Regions from separate parts of the Nocardioides luti genome, predicted to be linked through region 2. Evidence: riboswitches for the same ligand, from Rfam matches in the RefSeq annotation. Region 2 holds a riboswitch; the other holds the start of a gene.
The links. Region 2 has a riboswitch for cobalamin ahead of cobN (cobaltochelatase subunit CobN). Riboswitches for the same ligand answer to the same signal wherever they lie in the genome.
Positions count from the first base shown of each region.

Region 1: another riboswitch for cobalamin. It lies ahead of H5V45_RS20045 (ribonucleoside-diphosphate reductase subunit alpha); the one in region 2 lies ahead of cobN (cobaltochelatase subunit CobN).

Region 1 is NZ_JACKXE010000002.1:224,128-232,660, forward strand. It holds gene H5V45_RS20045 (ribonucleoside-diphosphate reductase subunit alpha) at 1-1,891, opposite strand, end outside; cobalamin riboswitch at 2,023-2,264, opposite strand; gene H5V45_RS20050 (TIGR01777 family oxidoreductase) at 2,337-3,227, shown strand; gene H5V45_RS20055 (PAS domain-containing hybrid sensor histidine kinase/response regulator) at 3,235-5,991, opposite strand; gene H5V45_RS20060 (hypothetical protein) at 6,043-6,576, opposite strand; gene lipB (lipoyl(octanoyl) transferase LipB) at 6,652-7,383, shown strand; gene H5V45_RS20070 (ABC transporter ATP-binding protein) at 7,471-8,424, shown strand; gene H5V45_RS20075 (ABC transporter permease subunit) at 8,421-8,533, shown strand, end outside.
Region 2 is NZ_JACKXE010000002.1:410,044-418,576, forward strand. It holds gene cobF (precorrin-6A synthase (deacetylating)) at 1-356, opposite strand, end outside; gene cobN (cobaltochelatase subunit CobN) at 353-3,949, opposite strand; cobalamin riboswitch at 3,987-4,131, opposite strand; gene H5V45_RS20980 (DUF4396 domain-containing protein) at 4,922-5,599, opposite strand; gene H5V45_RS20985 (hypothetical protein) at 5,800-6,225, opposite strand; gene H5V45_RS20990 (helix-turn-helix transcriptional regulator) at 6,469-7,359, opposite strand; gene H5V45_RS20995 (SDR family oxidoreductase) at 7,520-8,365, shown strand; gene H5V45_RS21000 (NADPH-dependent F420 reductase) at 8,421-8,533, shown strand, end outside.

The DNA of each region.
Region 1 (8,533 bases), 190 kb from region 2:
CCTGCGGCTCGATGCACTCGTAGCAGCCGACGATCGAGGCGATCGTCGCGGTCGGCGCGATCGCGACCAGCAGCGAGTTGCGCAGGCCGTGCTCGGCGACCCGGTCGCGCAGCGCCTGCCACCGGTCGGTCTGGGTGGGCGTCACCGACCACAGGTCCGGCTGGAGGTCCCCGCGGGCCGCCCGGGTGTCGGCGTACGCCGGGTGCGGGCCGTGCGCCTGCGCCAGCTCGCACGACCGCTCGAGCGCGGACAGGTAGATCTCCTCCTGGACCCGGGTCGACAGCTCGCGCGCCTCGTCGGAGTCGAACGGCAGGCGCAGCGCGAAGAACACGTCCTGCAGCCCCATCACGCCCAGCCCGACCGGGCGCCAGCGCGGGTTGGACGCCGCCGACTCCGGGCTCGGGTAGTAGTTGATGTCGATGACGCGGTCGAGGTAGGTCACCGCGGTGCGGACGGTCGCGCGGAGCTTGTCCCAGTCGAGGGCGTCGGCGAGCAGGTGCTGGGCGAGATTGACCGAGCCGAGGTTGCACACGGCGGTCTCGTCGTCGCTGGAGACCTCGACGATCTCGGTGCAGAGGTTCGACAGGTGCACGACGTTGCCGGGCACGGCAGTCTGGTTGCAGGTGCGGTTGCTGGCGTCCTTGAAGGTCATCCAGCCGTTCCCGGTCTGCGCCAGGGTCCGCATCATCTTCGCGTAGAGCTCGCGCGCCGGCAGCTGCCGCACGACGCGCCCCTCGGCCTCGGCGGCGAGGTAGGCCCGCTCGAAGTCGACGCCCCAGAGGTCGGGCAGCTCGGGCACCTGGTCCGGGTCGATCAGGCTCCACGTCTCGTCCGCCTCGACCCGCTGCATGAACAGGTCCGGCACCCAGTTCGCCAGGTTGAGGTTGTGGGTGCGGCGGGCGTCCTCGCCGGTGTTGTCGCGCAGCTCGAGGAACTCCTCGATGTCGGGGTGCCACGGCTCGAGGTAGACGCAGGCGGCGCCTTTGCGCCGCCCGCCCTGGTTCACCGCCGAGACCGAGGCGTCGAGCGTGCGCAGGAACGGCACGATCCCGTTGGAGTGGCCGTTGGTGCCCCGGATCAGGGCACCGCGCCCGCGCACCCGGGAGAACGCGATCCCGATGCCGCCGGCGAACTTCGACAGCGCCGCCACCTGGGCGTAGCGCGCGTAGATCGACTCCAGCCGGTCGACCGGGCTGTCGACGAGGTAGCACGACGACATCTGGGTGTGCCGGGTGCCGGAGTTGAAGAGCGTCGGCGAGCTGGGCAGGTAGGCCAGCGACGACATCAGGCGGTAGAAGTCGATCGCCTCGGCCGGGGTGGTGGCCAGGCCGCAGGCGACCCGGAGCAGCCAGTACTGCGGGGTCTCGACGACGAGCCGGGTCTCCGGGTGGCGCAGGAGGTAGCGGTCGTAGACCGTGCGGAGCCCGAAGTACTCGAAGCGCCGGTCGTTGTCGGGGTCGATCGCCTGGTCGAGCTTGCGGGCGTTGGCCTCGACGAAGGCCGCGGTGTCGTCGCCGACCAGCCCCTCGAGGTGCGCCAGCCGGACGGCCTGGCTGAAGGAGGCGACCTGCTGGCCCGCAACCTCCTTCTCGATGTAGCCGGCGAGCAGCCGGGCCGCGAGACGGGAGTACTCCGGCTCGGTGGCGGTGAGCTCCGCGGCCGTCTGGATCGACAGCCGGTCGAGCTCGGCGGTGGTGGCGCCGTCGTACAGCCCGGCGATGGTGCGGGTGGCCACGGTGAGCGGCTCGACGTACGCCAGGCCGGTCGCGCAGCGCTCGACGGCCCGGACGATCTTGTTCAGGTCGACGGGCTCGAGGTCGCCGTTCCTCTTCCGCACCCCCATCGGGCTGCGCGTCGTGGTCGGTGGTGCTGGGATGTTCGTCTGCGTCATTGCTGCTCTCTCCTCGCGAGCTGGCCGGAGGCCGGGAGCGCGAGGAGGGGTCGACGACGCGGACCCACCCGCCAGGGGTCGGGTCCGGGCAGCCGGCCGACCCACCCTCGAGGTCCGCGACCACCGCGCACGGTCGTGCGCGGGCGCTGGCAGGTCTTCGGACTCGTGGGCACGCCGCACGGTGCCTCCCGGCACCGCTCGACCCCTACCGGCCGTCGCTTCCCAGGACCCGTGGAGGCATCCCAGTGCTTGTGTGACGGCTGTCGTTCCCACTCACCGCTGCGGGGCAGTCCCGGACTCGCACCGGGTTCCCTCTTGCCCCGGGAGACTCGCCTCGCAGCGCACCTCCCGGACCAGCAGGAGCACCATATCTAGGGATTTCTCGATTCCCCGACACCACATCTGGTGTCGGCGTGTCGCTTCGGTCGTCTGCAAGGCTGGACCCATGCGCATCGTCATCGCCGGAGCCTCGGGCTTCCTCGGCACCGCCCTCAGCACCGAGCTCGTCCAGCGTGGCCACGCGGTCGTCGCCCTGGTCCGCCGCCCCACCTCGAGCCCCGACGAGTCGACGTGGGACCCGTACGCCGGCAGCCTCGACCAAGCGGTCGTCGACGCCGCCGACGTCGTCGTCAACCTGGCCGGCACGCCCACCGCCGGCAACCCGCACTCGGCGACCTGGGCCCGCGAGCTGCGGGAGAGCCGGGTCACGACGACCCGCGTGCTCGCCGAGGCGATCGCCCGCTCCCCCGAGCCGGCGGCGTTCCTCGCCGGCAACGGCATCAGCTGGTACGGCGACCACGGCGCCCAGGTGCTGACCGAGGCCTCGGACAGCCGCGGCCACGCCCTGCTCACCGAGGTCACCCGCGAGTGGGAGGCCGCGACCGCGGCGGCCAGTGAGGCCGGCGCCCGCGTCTGCATCCTGCGCACCTCGCCGGTCATGGACCGCCGCAGCGCCCCGCTCAAGCAGCTCCGCCTGGTCTTCAAGGCCGGCTTCGGCGCCCGCCTGGGCGACGGCCGGCAGCACATGGCGATGGTCTCGCTGCGCGACTGGGTCGGCGGCGTCGCGCACCTCGCCGAGCACGCCTCGGCCAGCGGTGCCTTCAACCTGTGCTGCCCGCGCACGCCCACCAACGCCGAGTTCACCCGGGCGCTCGCGGACGCCGTGCACCGCAAGGCGTTCGTCGCGGTGCCGAAGATCGGCCTGCGCATCGGCGCCGGCGAGATGGCCCCCGAGCTGCTCGGCTCGCTGAACGTCCGGCCGGCGGCGCTCGAGGCCGCGGGCTACGTCTTCCGCGACCCCGACGTGACCGCCGTGCTGCGCACCGGGCTGGCCTGAGCCGGGCTCAGGAGCCCGGCACCCAGCGGGCCAGGGTGCTCTCGAGCAGCGCGGGCACCACCGGCTTGGTCAGGAAGTCGTCCATGCCCGCCTCCTGGCAGCGGGCGCGCTCCTCGGCGGTCGCCGCGGCCGTCATGGCGATGATGGGGATGTGGTCGCCGTTGCGCATCGCCCGCACCGCGCGGGTCGCGTCGAAGCCGTCCATCACGGGCATCTGGCAGTCCATCAGGATCGCGTCGTAGCCGTCGGGGTCGTCGGCCAGCGCCGCGACGCCCGCGGCCCCGTTGTCGGCCAGCACCACGTCGTACCCGAGGCGGCGGAGCACGCCCTCGGCCACGAGCTGGTTGACCTCGTTGTCCTCGACGACGAGGACCCGGCCCCGCAGGTCGCCGGCGGGGGCGCTCACCGGCGCCGGGGCCACCAGGTGCTCGGCCCGGCGACCGCCCAGGGTCGCGAGCGCGTCGAGCAGGCGTGAGGGCAGCACGGGCTTGCTGAGGAAGGCGTCGAGGCCGGCATCGGCCAACCACTCCGCCCCCGGCTCGATCGCCGAGGACAGCAGCGCCAGCCGGGTGTCGCGGTGCCGCTCCTCGGCCCGGATGATCCGCGCGAGCTGCTCGCCGTCGGCGCCCGGCATCATGTAGTCCAGCAGGACCACGTCGTACTGCTCGCCGTGCCGGACCGAGGCGTCGAGCTCCACGAGGGCGTCGTACGCCGACTCGACCGCCGTCACGCGCACGCGCCAGGCCTCGAGCTGCTCCTGCAGGATGAAGCGGTTCGTGGCGTTGTCGTCGACGACGAGCACGTGCAGCCCGGACACGGCGTCCTGCAGGGTCGCCTCGGTGGGCAGGGCCTGCGCGACCGAGGGGGCGAACGGCGTGGTGAACCAGAAGGTGCTGCCGGTGCCGGGCTCGCTGTCGACGCCGATCGCGCCGCCGGTGGCCTCGACGATGCGCTTGCTGATCGCCAGGCCGAGGCCGGTGCCGCCGTACTCCCGGGTGGTCGAGCTGTCGGCCTGCGAGAAGGCCGTGAAGAGCTGGCGCTGCACGTCGGGCGGGATCCCGATGCCGGTGTCGCGCACCTCGACGCGGACGCCGGCGGGGTCCAGGCTCGCGCGGACGACCACCTCGCCGGCCTTGGTGAACTTCACGGCGTTCGACACCAGGTTGGTGATCACCTGGCCGAAGCGCACGGGGTCGCCGCGCACCATCGACGGCACCTGCTCGGCGCTGGCGACGACCAGCTCCAGGCCCTTGGCGCTGGCCCGCTCGGCGTTGATGCCCACGCTCTGCTCGACGATGCTGCGGGGGTCGAAGTCGACCTCCTCGAGGTCGAGGCGGCCGGCCTCGATCTTGGACAGGTCGAGGATGTCGTTGACGAGCGCCAGCAGCGCGCGACCGGCCTGGTCCACGCCCTCCGCGAGCCGGCGCTGGTGGGAGGTGAGCTCGGTGCGGCTGAGCAGCTCGCTGAGCCCGATCACGCCGTTGAGCGGCGTGCGGATCTCGTGGCTCATCGTGGCGAGGAACTCCGACTTGGCCCGCGACGCGGCGAGGGCGTCGTCACGCGCCGCCGCGATCGCCCGGCCCGCCTCCTCACGCTCGGAGACGTGCGCGAGGAAGGCCAGCATCTGCGCGAAGATCGCGACGTCGGACGGCTCCGCCTGCTCGCGGACCCCGGTGTCGGACACGACCACGCAGGCGACCCGCTCCCCCACCAGCGCCGGCCCGGCGATCTGGACGATCCCGCCCGGGCCGGGGGCCTGGACGAGCCGCCGCTCGGTGGCGGCGCGCTCGGCCAGCGCCTGCGCGGCGGCCACGACGTCCGCGTCGTGGTCGCCCCACCCGCTCGGGAAGTGCACGAGCCGGCCCTCGTCGGCCGGGTCCGGCGCCGACACGATGATCGCGGGCCAGCGGGCGTGCGGCCGGACCGAGGTGGCGGAGGTCATCAGCACGTCGACCAGGGTCCGGGACTCGTTGGCGGCGGCCGCCATGGCGCTGAGGAACGAGAGACCCTGCTCGGCCTCCTTGCTCTCGGTGATGTCCTGCACGGTGCCACCGCTGCGCAGCGGCCGCCCCTCGGCGTCGCGCACCATCCGGGCACGGGTGCGGACCCAGCGCGTGCGCTCCCCGGGCACCGAGACGAGCCGCGACTCGAGCACGAGGTCGTCGTGCCCCTCGACCATGGCGGCGTACGCCGCCCGGGCGGCCGGCCGGTCGTCGGGGTGCAGGAGGTCGAAGAAGTGCTCGGTCGACGGCTCGAAGGTCGCCCGGACGAGCCCGAACAGGCGGTAGAGCTCGTCGGACCAACGCAGCACGCCGCCGGCGTAGTCGCGCTCGAAGCTGCCCGTGCGCGCGATCGACTGCGCCTCGGCGAGCTGCACCTCGCGGCGCTGCAGCTCCTCGAGGATCCGGCGCTGCTCGGTGTGGTCGCGCAGCCGGTGCAGCCAGCCGCGCCGCCGGCCCTCGTCGTCGACGAGCGGTGTGTGGCTGACCAGGGCCCAGAAGGTGCTGCCGTCCTTGCGGACCAGCAGGCACTCGAGGTCGTCGCCGGGCTCCGGGTCGTCGCGCAGCCGGTCCAGGTGGGCACGGAAGTCGACCCGGCCCGCCTCGTCCAGCGCCTCGACGGCCGGGAGGCCGGGCATCTCGTCGGGGGTACGGCCCAGCATCGCGGCCAGGCGGTCGTTGGCGTACGTCGTCAGGCCGGCGTCGTCGAGCACCCAGAGCCCGTCGGGAACGGCTCGCACGAGCCAGGAGTCGATGCCGTCCATGTCCGTCATCGTCCCGCATCCGCCGCCGCCGCGTCCGGCGGGTCGCGACATTCACCCGGTCGGTGGGGCCGGCCCGACGGCGGCCACCCGCCACCGGCCGCCCGACGCGGAGAACGCGATCCGCCGGGTCGTGGCGCGGTCCCGGGGCAGGGGCGTCCGGAGCGACCCGCGCACCGCCGTACCTCCCGCGAGCCGGTCGGTCACGAGCAGGACCAGCCGGTGCCCCGAGCGCGCCAGCACCCGGACGGCCAGCACCTGCATCCGCAGCCCCCGCACCCGGACGTCGCGCCGCTCCCAGGCCCGCAGCATCGCCACGTCACGACGGCCCGCCCGCGCCCCCGGCACGTAGAGCGCCCGCAGGGCGCCGACGTCGCCCGCGGCCCACGCCGCGGCCCGCCGGGCGTCCCAGGCGTGCAGCACCTCGAGCGCGCCCGGCTCGCCCCGGTCCTGCGGGACCGAGGCCGCGAGCCGGGGCGACGGCGGCCCGCGCAGGAGCGAGGCGGCGGTGGCGGCACCGGTCACCACGAGGGTCAGGACGAGGACGGCGAGGAGCACGCGGGGCAGGGTCGAAGCAGGCAGGGTCACGAGGTCCTCCTACCCGTCCCGCGGGCGTCACCGCGCGTTCTCCACAGGCTCTGGCGCCGGAGTAGGGTCGAGGCCGTGAGCGACCTGACCTTCCGCACCGTCGGCCTCGGTGACGACGCCGTCGACTACCTCGCCGCGTGGGACCTCCAGCGGGAGGTGCACGCCGGGGTGGTGGCCGGCGACCTGCCGCCGACGGTGCTGTTCCTCGAGCACCCGCCGGTCTTCACCGCGGGCAAGCGGACCGACCCGCACGAGCGTCCGGCCGACCCCGGCGGCGCCGCGGTGATCGACGTCGACCGCGGCGGCAAGATCACCTTCCACGGGCCGGGCCAGCTGGTCGGCTACCCCATCGTCGCGCTGCCCGACCACGTCAAGGTCGTCGACTACGTACGCCGGGTGGAGGAGGCCCTGATCGCGGTCTGCCGCGACCTCGGCGTGACGACCGCGCGGGTCCCCGGCCGCAGCGGCGTGTGGCTGCGGGCCGACGAGCGCGGCCCGGAGCGCAAGATCGCCGCGCTCGGCATCCGGGTCAGCCGCGGCGTGACCATGCACGGCTTCGCGATCAACTGCGACGTCGACCTCGGGTGGTACGACCGGTTCGTCCCGTGCGGCATCGCCGACGCGGGCGTCACCTCGCTCTCGCGCGAGCTCGGCCGCGACGTCCCCGTCGGCAACGTCATCCCGCTGGTGGAGCGGCACCTCGGCGAGTACCTCGCCTGGACGGCGTACTCCCCCACGCCCGACTACGAGCCCCGCCCGGAGCCCGGTCGGACCCCGCGCATCGAGCTGATCTCGCCCGCGCGCTGACGGCGCGTCCCCTCCCGGCACAACCTTCTCGCGTGGTTGGCTCGTCTGACGGGTGAGCCGCGGGGGCGGCGCCACGGGGGAGGCAGCATGAGCGACCTGGTCATCGAGACCACCGACCTGGGCAAGGAGTTCCGCACCCGCAAGGGCGGCCTCCGCGTCGCCGTGCGGGGGCTCAACCTCGCGGTCCCGCGCGGTGGGGTGCACGGCTTCCTCGGGCCCAACGGCTCGGGCAAGACCACGACGATCCGGATGCTGCTGGGCCTGGCCCGCGCCACCGAGGGCTCGATGCGCCTCTTCGGCGAGCCGGTGCCCTCGATGCTGCCGTCGGTCATCGACCGGGTGGGCGCCGTCGTGGAGTCACCGAAGTTCTCGCCCAACTTCACCGGCCGTCAGAACCTCTCCCTGCTCGCCCGCTCGATCGGGGTGCCCCGGGCGCGCGTCGACGCGGCCGTCGAGACGGTCAGCCTCACCGGCCGCGACGGGGACCGCTACAAGTCCTACTCGCTCGGGATGAAGCAGCGGCTGGCGATCGCCGCGACGCTGCTCAAGGACCCCGAGCTGTTGATCCTCGACGAGCCGACCAACGGGCTCGACCCGGCCGGCATCCGCGAGATCCGGGACACGATCCGCGACCTCGGCGAGGCCGGCGTGACCGTGCTGCTCAGCTCGCACATCCTGGCCGAGGTCCAGCAGGTCTGCTCGTCGGCCACGATCATCGGCAACGGCCGGATGCTGGCGAGCGGACGTGTCGACGACCTGCTCGGTGGCGGGACGTCGTACCGCCTCGCCGTCGCCGACCCGGCGGCCGCCCGCCGGGTGCTCGAGGAGGCCTCCTTCGTGGTCGCTCCCCCGGCCGCCGGCGACGACGGCCAGCACCTCGTCGTCGAGAGCGACGACCCGGCCGCCCTCACGCGCACGCTGGCCGCGGCCGAGCTGTGGCTCACCGAGCTGACCGCCGTCCGGCCCGACCTCGAGACCGTCTTCCTCGAGCTGACCGCGGCCGACACGCTCGGCTCCGACCGCAGGGCGGTGGGCGCATGAGGGCCCTGCTGAGCGTCGAGCTGACCCGCTTCCGCTGGCGGCGGGCGGTGCTGCTGATCCTGGTGGCCGCCGTCGTGGTGCCCGGCCTGATCTTCGCCGCGACCGCCTG
Region 2 (8,533 bases):
GCCTCGACGATCCGCAGAGTCGAGTCGTACAGGGACGGATCACCCCACACCAGCATCGCGACGTCGCCGGGTCGTTCGTCGAGGACCCGCAAGTGCGCGGTGACCCGAGCCTCGTGCCAGTCGTGGACCGCGCGGGCGTAGTCGTCGGGGTCGTCGCGGTCGCGCGGCGGATCGGAGACGACGACCAGGGGCGGGTCGCCGTAGGCCCGGCAGACCTCGGCGCGCACTTCAAGCAGCGGGTCGGCCTGGCCCTTGGCGAAGGCGAGGACGTAGTCGACCGTGCGCAGGGCGTGGGCTGCCTCTCGGGTGACGTGCTGCGGGCCCATGCCCACCCCGATGACGCGGACGCGCCTCACTCGCGATCCTCCAGGTCTCCCTCGAGGTCGAGGTAGATGCGGCGCATGCGGTCCAGCACGTCGGGGTCGGGCTCGGCCCACAGCCCTCGGTCGACCGCCTCGTGCAGCTTCTCCACGATGCCGCGGAGGGCCCACGGGTTCGACTGCCTCATGAAGGCCTGGTTGGTCTCGTCGAGGACGTACTCCTGGGCGAGCGCGGCGTACATCCAGTCGTGGACCACGCCGGTGGTGGCGTCGAATCCGAAGAGGTAGTCGACGGTGGCCGCGAGCTCGAAGGCCCCCTTGTAGCCGTGCCGCTGCATCGCGCCGATCCAGCGCGGGTTGACCACCCGCGCCCGGAACACCCGGTTGGTCTCCTCCTGCAGCGTCCGGGTCCGCACGGCGTCAGGGGTCGTCGAGTCACCGACGTACGCCTTGGGGTCGCTGCCGGTCAACGCTCGCACGGTGGCGACCATGCCGCCGTGGTACTGGAAGTAGTCGTCGGAGTCGGCGATGTCGTGCTCGCGGGTGTCGATGTTCTTCGCGGCGACGTTGATCCGTCGGTAGTTCACCCGCATGTCGTCGGCGGCCGGCGCACCATCCAGACCCCGCCCGTAGGCGAAGCCGCCCCAGGCCGTGTAGACCTCCGCCAGGTCGCGGTCGTCGCGCCAGTTCCCCGACTCGACCACCTGGAGGATCCCAGCGCCGTACGAGCCCGGCTTGGAGCCGAAGATCCGCGTGGTGGCCCGCCGCTCATCGCCGTGCTCGGCGAGGTCGGCTCGGGTGTGCGCCCGCACGAAGTTGAGGTGGTCGGGCTCGTCGAGGTCCGCCACCAGGCGTACGGCGTCGTCCAGCATCGCCACGACGTGAGGGAAGGCATCCCGGAAGAAGCCGGAAATGCGGACGGTCACGTCGATCCGCGGACGGCCCAGCTCCTCGAGGGGTATCACCTGCAGGTCGCTGACCCGACGGGAGGCCTCGTCCCACTGCGGTCGTACACCGAGCAGGGCCAGCACCTCGGCGACGTCGTCACCCGACGTACGCATCGCGCTGGTCCCCCAGACCGAAAGCCCCACCGACTCCGGGTGATCACCGGTCTCCTCGAGGTAGCGCTGCACCAGCGAGTCGGCCATCGCGCTACCGGTCTCCCAGGCCAGCCGGGACGGCACGGCACGAGGATCGACGGTGTAGAAGTTGCGGCCCGTCGGCAGTACGTTGACCAGTCCACGCAGCGGTGAACCCGAGGGCCCCGCCGGGATGAACCCGCCGTCGAGCGCGTGCAGCACCGCGTCGAGCTCGTCGGTGGTGCGCTCCAGCCGGGGCACCACCTGGGTGGCGGCGAAGTGCAGCACCTCCTGGACAACCGGGTCGTCGTGCAGCTTGGCTGCGGTCCCGACCTCCCAGTCGGCGTCGTCCATCCGCTGCACCAGGCCGCGGGCCTGTCGCTCGATCTCGTCGACGGCCACGGTGGCCTCCGCGCCCTCCTTGAGGCCCAGGGCGGCGCGCAGGCCCGGGACCGCGCGGGACTCACCCCCGAACACCTGGGCGGCGCGGAGGATGGCGAGCACCAGGTTGACGCGCGCTTCGCCCGCCGGCGCCTGGCCGAGGACGTGCAGGCCGTCGCGGATCTGGGCGTCCTTGATCTCGCAGAGCCAGCCGTCGACGTGCAGGATGAAGTCGTCGAACTCCTCGTCGTCGGGGCGCTCGTCCAGGCCGAGGTCGCGGTGCATCTCCGCGGCGTGCATCAGCTGCCAGATCTCGCCGCGGATGGCCGGAAGCTTGGCCGGGTCCATCGCCGCGATGTTGGCGTGCTCGTCGAGCAGTTGCTCGAGTCGGGCGATGTCGCCGTATGACTCCGCGCGCGCCATGGGCGGGATCAGGTGGTCGACGATCGTGGCGTGCGCACGGCGCTTGGCCTGCGCCCCCTCCCCCGGGTCGTTGACGAGGAAGGGGTAGATCAGTGGCAGGTTACCGATCGCCGCGTCGGTGGCACAGGCCGCGGAGAGCGCCGCGTTCTTGCCGGGCAGCCACTCCATCGAGCCGTGCTTGCCGAGGTGCACGACCGCGTGAGCGCCGAAGCCGCCGGTGTCCTCCGATGCGCCCAACCAGCGGTAGGCCGCGAGGTAGTGGTGTGACGGCGCGAGATCGGGGTCGTGGTAGATCGCGACCGGGTTCTCCCCGAAGCCCCTGGGCGGCTGGATCAGCAGGACGACGTTGCCGGCGGTGATCGTGGCGAGCACGATCTCCCCGTTGTCGTTGACGAAGAGCCGTCCGGGCGCCGGACCCCACGCCTCGACCATCTTGTTCCGCAGCTCCGGGTGCACGTCGGCCGTCCACGCGCTGTACTGCTCCGGCGTGATCCGCACGTGCGCGTCGGTCAGCTGGGTCTGGGTCAGCCATTCCTCGTCCTGGCCGCCTGCCGCGATCAACGCGTGGATCAGGGCATCACCGGCTTCGGTGTCGTCCTCGAGCTCGAGGCCCGGGACCGCACCCACGGGGCCGAGGTCGTAGCCCGCGTCACGCATCCGGCGCAGCAGCCGGATCGTGGACACGGGGGTGTCCAGGCCGACGGCGTTGCCGACCCGCGAGTGCTTGGTGGGGTACGCCGACAGCATCAGCGCGACCTTGCGCTCGCAGGGCGGAATCCGCCGCAGGCGTGCGTGGTTGACCGCGATGCCGGCGACCCGGGCGCAGCGCTCGGGGTCGGCGACGTATCGCGGCAAGCCGTCCTGGTCGATCTCCTTGAAGGAGAACGGCGCGGTGATGATCCGCCCGTCGAACTCGGGGATAGCGATCTGGCTGGCCGAGTCGAGCGGCGTGACGCCGTCGTCGGATGCCTCCCACTCCTCGCGACTGCTGGTCAGGCAAAGTCCCTGGAGCACGGGGATGTCGAGCGCGGCGATCCGCGCAACGTCCCACGCCTCATCGTCCCCTCCGGCACTGGCCCCGGCCGGCTGGCTCCCGCCGGCGGCGAGCACGGTCACCACCAGGGCGTCGAAGGCGCCCAGGGCTTCGTACAGCTCGTCAGGCGAGGACCGGAGCGAGGAGCTGAAGATCGGCACCCCGACCGCCTGGCCGGTGGCGTCGACGGCGTCGGCCAGGGCATGCGCGAACGCGGTGTTGCCACTGGCCTGGTGGGCTCGGTAGAAGAGCACGCCAACCCGAGGCAGGTCGACCGGTGTCACTGGTCGCTCCAGCACACCCCACGCGGGGATCTCAATGGGGGGCTCGAACCCCTCCCCGGTGAGCAGCACCGTGTCAGAGAGGAATGCGTGCAGCTGGGCCAAGTTGGCGGGTCCGCCCTCGGCGAGGTAGCGGTGCGCCTCGGCAGCGATCCCGATCGGTACGGTTGAGAGCTCCATCAGCTCGGCGCTGGGCTGCTGCTCGCCACCCAGAACGATCATCGGCATCCCGGTGGTCCGGATCCGCGCGAACCCGGAGCACAGGTCGTGCGGCGAGCCCAGGATGCGGCCCACCACCAGGTCGGCGCCCTCGATGGCCTCGGCCATCGACTGGTGGCCGGGCCGGGCCGGGTTGGCCCAGACGTAGGCGGCGCCCGAGGAACGGGCGGAAAGCAGGTCGGTGTCCGACGTCGAGAGCAGGGCGATGCGCATGCGCCTGGTCAGCTCCTCCTCGGGATTCTCGTCCCGGCTGGGTGGATGTCTCGTGGCCAGTGTCTGGCTGTGCCCGCCGCCGGTGGGACGAAGGGCATCACAGTGGCGGAACCGCCCCGGACTCGCACCGGGTTCCTGATCCCACGAGACGTGTGCGGTCAGCCTAGAGGACGCCGCGCGCGTGGGAGACGCTGCGTCTCGAGGATCTGAGCTCGGACCAGGTACTCGGCCACCAGGGCCCGGGCGGTGTCGGGGTCGACGTGTTCGTACCAGACGTCGTCCGGCTGGACGCTGACCACGGGCCCCGGATTGCACGGGAACTGACAGCCGGTCTGCGTCACCAGGACGTCTTCGTCAACGGGCCCCTGCTGCATGAGGGCGAGCACTAGCACTTCGGCCCTCCGATCGGACGACAGCGCCGTGCGCCAAGACGCACGACACCTCAAGACCTGATGCCGATGAAGGGGGGACGTCCTCCCACGCCCGCGACCTGAGGCCCGGTACGCTGCCCAGCAACGGACTCGCACTCGACACGAGCTCGGCTCTGTCGGGTCCGTGAGCAACGGGCCGACGCCGCGATCTCCGGACCGGGCCCCGCTCGCTCCCGCACCCAGCGCAGCGACCCCGCCGCAACGATCCGGGCCAGCGGCACCTCTCTCATTGCCCGAAAGCGTGCTACGACGCCGGCACAAGTTGCCCCAGTGTCGCGACGTGCTCCGACCGGTTCGAGTCACGCACGACGTTCACACCTCGTCACTTTCGCGCGCAGATCGAGAGCTCGCTGCGGCGTTGAATCCTGCCTTTCGGGCGCTTGTGACGTCCAGTCGTCGAGTTCGCGAGTTGCCACCACCTGTTGCTTGGCCGTCTTGCCTGCGTCCAGCGGCGGATGCCATGGTCCGGATGTGCTGCCGCCACGCGGTTGCGGCGGCAGCACATCGGGACGCGATGCGCGGACAGTTAGCTGCGCATTGCTCAGGTGGGGACGACGGCCTGGTTGCGGCGCAGCAGCCACATGACAGCTGGGTATCCGGTGGCCAGACCGATGATGACGCCTACCTGCATGAGGAACCAGAAGGTGCCCTCGGTGACTGGCGGCATGGCGCTGTTGTAGTAGAGGAGGAGCATCCAGCCGACCATGCCGATGTCGAATGCCGTGACCGTGAAGATGGCGGCGGTGGTGGCGGCGCCGACGGAGAGCCAGCGGGCATTTCCGGTGCTGGAACCGCGACCGGCGAGGTACCCATAGACCGCCAGCATGATGATGACCAAGACGGCGATGACGAGGATCATGGGCCACATCGCCTCGCCGGCGATCGTCCACCCGACCGCGACGACGAGCGGGACCGCGATCAGGTGGGCGACGGCGGAAGCGCCGCCTCCGGGTAGCACCGCGAGTGCTGTCGCGTCCGTGACTGGCATCGTCTCGTCCGCAGAAGTCGACGACCCAAGGCGTCCGCGACTCAGATAGGCGAGGATGGCGAAGGGACCGAGGTAGAGCGCTGAGGTGACCCACACCAGTTCGGGGGCAACGCTGTGGTGGCGGCGGCGGGCCAGGTAGATGTCGGCCGCGATGAAGGCAGTGCTGAGCAGGGAGAGTGCGATGTAGGTCCAGGCGACGGGGGTGAGCCAGTCGGGGATGGCGGAAGCCATTTCCATGAGTTGTTCAGTCCTTCGTGGTGGGGAGTAGGTCCGATCGGGTTCCCGATGCGCCGCATCCGCCCTGTGAGCGTTGCGGACGAACGGGCGACCGGTTCAGGTCGTGACGGGCGCACGAGGCGCACCGGTCGGGCAGCTTGCGGCTAGGCATGCCACCGGAGGCTGGCTCAGAGGAAGGAGTCCTGAGCGACCTGTCAGACCCGGAACACGCACACAGAGATCGGTGACAGCACGACCCAGGGCGTTCGTTCGCGTAGCCGTCGGCGCGGGAGGCCAGGCCGCCGAATGCGGGCCAGGAGCCCAAGGTACGTGTGACGACGAGACGTCTTAAGCAAGACCAGCACGCTGGTCACCATCAGCCAAGCGCCCGCGCAGACGACACTGGTGGCGTCGATGACACAACCGTCGGCGCACATGTCAGCCATGGCGGGCGACGCCGCGGCAACCTCCTCGGCCACAGAGACAGCGGCAGTGGGGATCGGGGCCACCTCGTCGCTCATGTCGGCCATCGGAGCGACGGAGGTCAGAGCGGAGAGGACGGTGCAGGTCAAGCCCACTACCAATGCGATCGCTGCACCGAGAGAACTCCGCAGCACTACAGCAAAGGTCGGCCCGGGCATGCCACGAGGCTACCGGACCGCCGAGGTCACTCTCCTTCTCGGCGAACCGAGACCCTCCACGTCCCGGTTCGGTAGGGGCCGCGTTCGGCCCGCACGGCACCAAGCCCTCGGGCCCGCCTAGTAGTCACCAGACTTGTTGGATCGCCGCAGGCCTCGATGAGCATCGATACCCGTTCGTCTCGGGCTTGGCCACCACCCCGGAAGCGCCGCTCGGTCTATGGGTTGATCGACCCGCACGGTCTCTCACGACGCATCGCTTGCAGAGTCCTGAGTGAGCTCCCGATTGGTGGCAGCCCAGTTGGAGAGAAGCTGTAGGCCGTCGGCTGTCGGGGATCCGGGCGGGGCTGAGAAGGCCACAAGCTGGAGCCCGCGCTCACCGCTGAGGTCGAGCGCTTCGAACGAAAGGTCGAGGTCGCCGACCACCGGATGACTGATCGACTTGATGCCTGTGCGGTGTTCCCTCACGTTGTGAGATGCCCATAACTTGCTGAAGGTCTCGCTGCAGGTGGTGAGCTCGCCGACAAGGTCGCTCAGCTCGCGGTCGTAGGGTGTCCTGCCTGCCTCGCTGCGGAGCAGCGCAACGATCTGCTCAGCTGACTCCTCCCACTGCTGGTAGAAGGCGGGAGCCGCAGGATCCAAGAAAAGGAAGCGGGCGAAATTTGCTGATCGGGTGGCGTCCTCGTACATCGGGGAGAAGAGCGCGCGTCCGAGCGCGTTGATCGCGACCACGTCCATCCGTCCGTTCTGCACCACCGTCGGCACGTCGCGCATGGCGTCGAGCAGTTGTTGCACTCCGGGGCGAACCGATCTCGATCGCGGTCGACTCTTTCGTCGGCTGGGTTCAGCGCCCTCGTTGGCTGCCCGGACGAGATGACGCAGGTGCGACACCTCCGCCTCGTCGAGCTTGAGGGCCCGAGTGATCCCCACGAGCACTGACTCCGAGACACCCGTGGCGTTGCCGCGTTCGAGTCGCACGTAGTACTCCACACTCATACCCGCAACAAGCGCCACCTCTTCACGTCGCAACCCGGGCACACGACGTCTGCCCTTGTAGTCAGGGAGATCGAGGTCGGCGGGCGTGAGCCTGGCCCGCCGGGTGGTCAGGAACTCGCGGATCTCGTTCCGGATGTCCATGCTGCCGACGCTAGAGCACCAGTCCTCTTCCAGGGAGGCACTGGCAGGGACCCTCTAGAGAGGGTCTGCCTCAACCCGCGGAGACGCCGTTGACTTGTCCTGTCACAAGCAACGTCGTCGGCCAATGTGGTGCGACGGCCCACAAGAAGGAGACAGCCCCATGGCTGAGAACCCTCAGGTCTGGTTCGTCACGGGCGCAAGCCGCGGCATGGGCATCGACATCGCCAAGGCGGCCCTCGCTGCTGGTCACCACGTCGTTGCCACCGGTCGCGACCCTCAGCGCGTCCTGGCCGCCGTAGGCGAGCACGAGAACCTGCTGGCCGTCGCCCTTGACGTCACCGACCCCACCGCGGCTGCGAACGCGGTCGACACCGCGGTCGAGCACTTCGGTCGTGTCGACGTGCTCGTCAACGACGCCGGCAACTTCTACGCCGGCTTCTTCGAGACGCTCAGCCCCGAGCAGGTCCGCGCCCAGATGGAGACCAACTTCTTCGGCACCCTCAACGTCACCCGTGCGGCCCTGCCGGTGCTGCGCCGCCAGCAGGCGGGCCAGGTCATCACCGTCACGTCAACCGCGGGATTCGTCGGCGGCGCGTTCACCTCGGCCTACACGGCGTCCAAGCACGCACTCGAGGGCTGGATGGAGTCGCTGGCCGACGAGGTTGCTCCGTTCGGCATCTCCACCATGTCGGTTGAGCCCGGATTCTTCCGCACTGAGTTGCTCGTCGAGGGCTCCTCGACCATCTGGCCCGAAATGGTCATCGACGACTACGCCGACAACACCGCCCAGACCATGGACGCCTGGCGTGCGATGCACGGAACCCAGGTCGGGGATCCCGCCAAGCTGGCCGCCGCCCTGGTGACGATCTCCGGCGCCGGACCGCTCCCCCGCCGCTTCATCGCGGGCTCGGACGCCATGGCCGCGGTCGAGCAGAAGCAGGCACATGTCCAGCAGCAGATCGACCACTACCGCGACCTCTCCGCGTCCCTGTCCTACAACAACTGACCCAGCCCGCCCACGCTCCTCGAGCGCGCCACCACCTCACGAACGGACACCACTCATGACCGCCCCACTCGGCATCATCGGCACCGGCGCCATCGGCGGCACCCTTGCTCGCCTCGCCATCGCAGCAGGCCTCGACGTCATCCTCGCCAACTCCCGTGGACCCCAGAC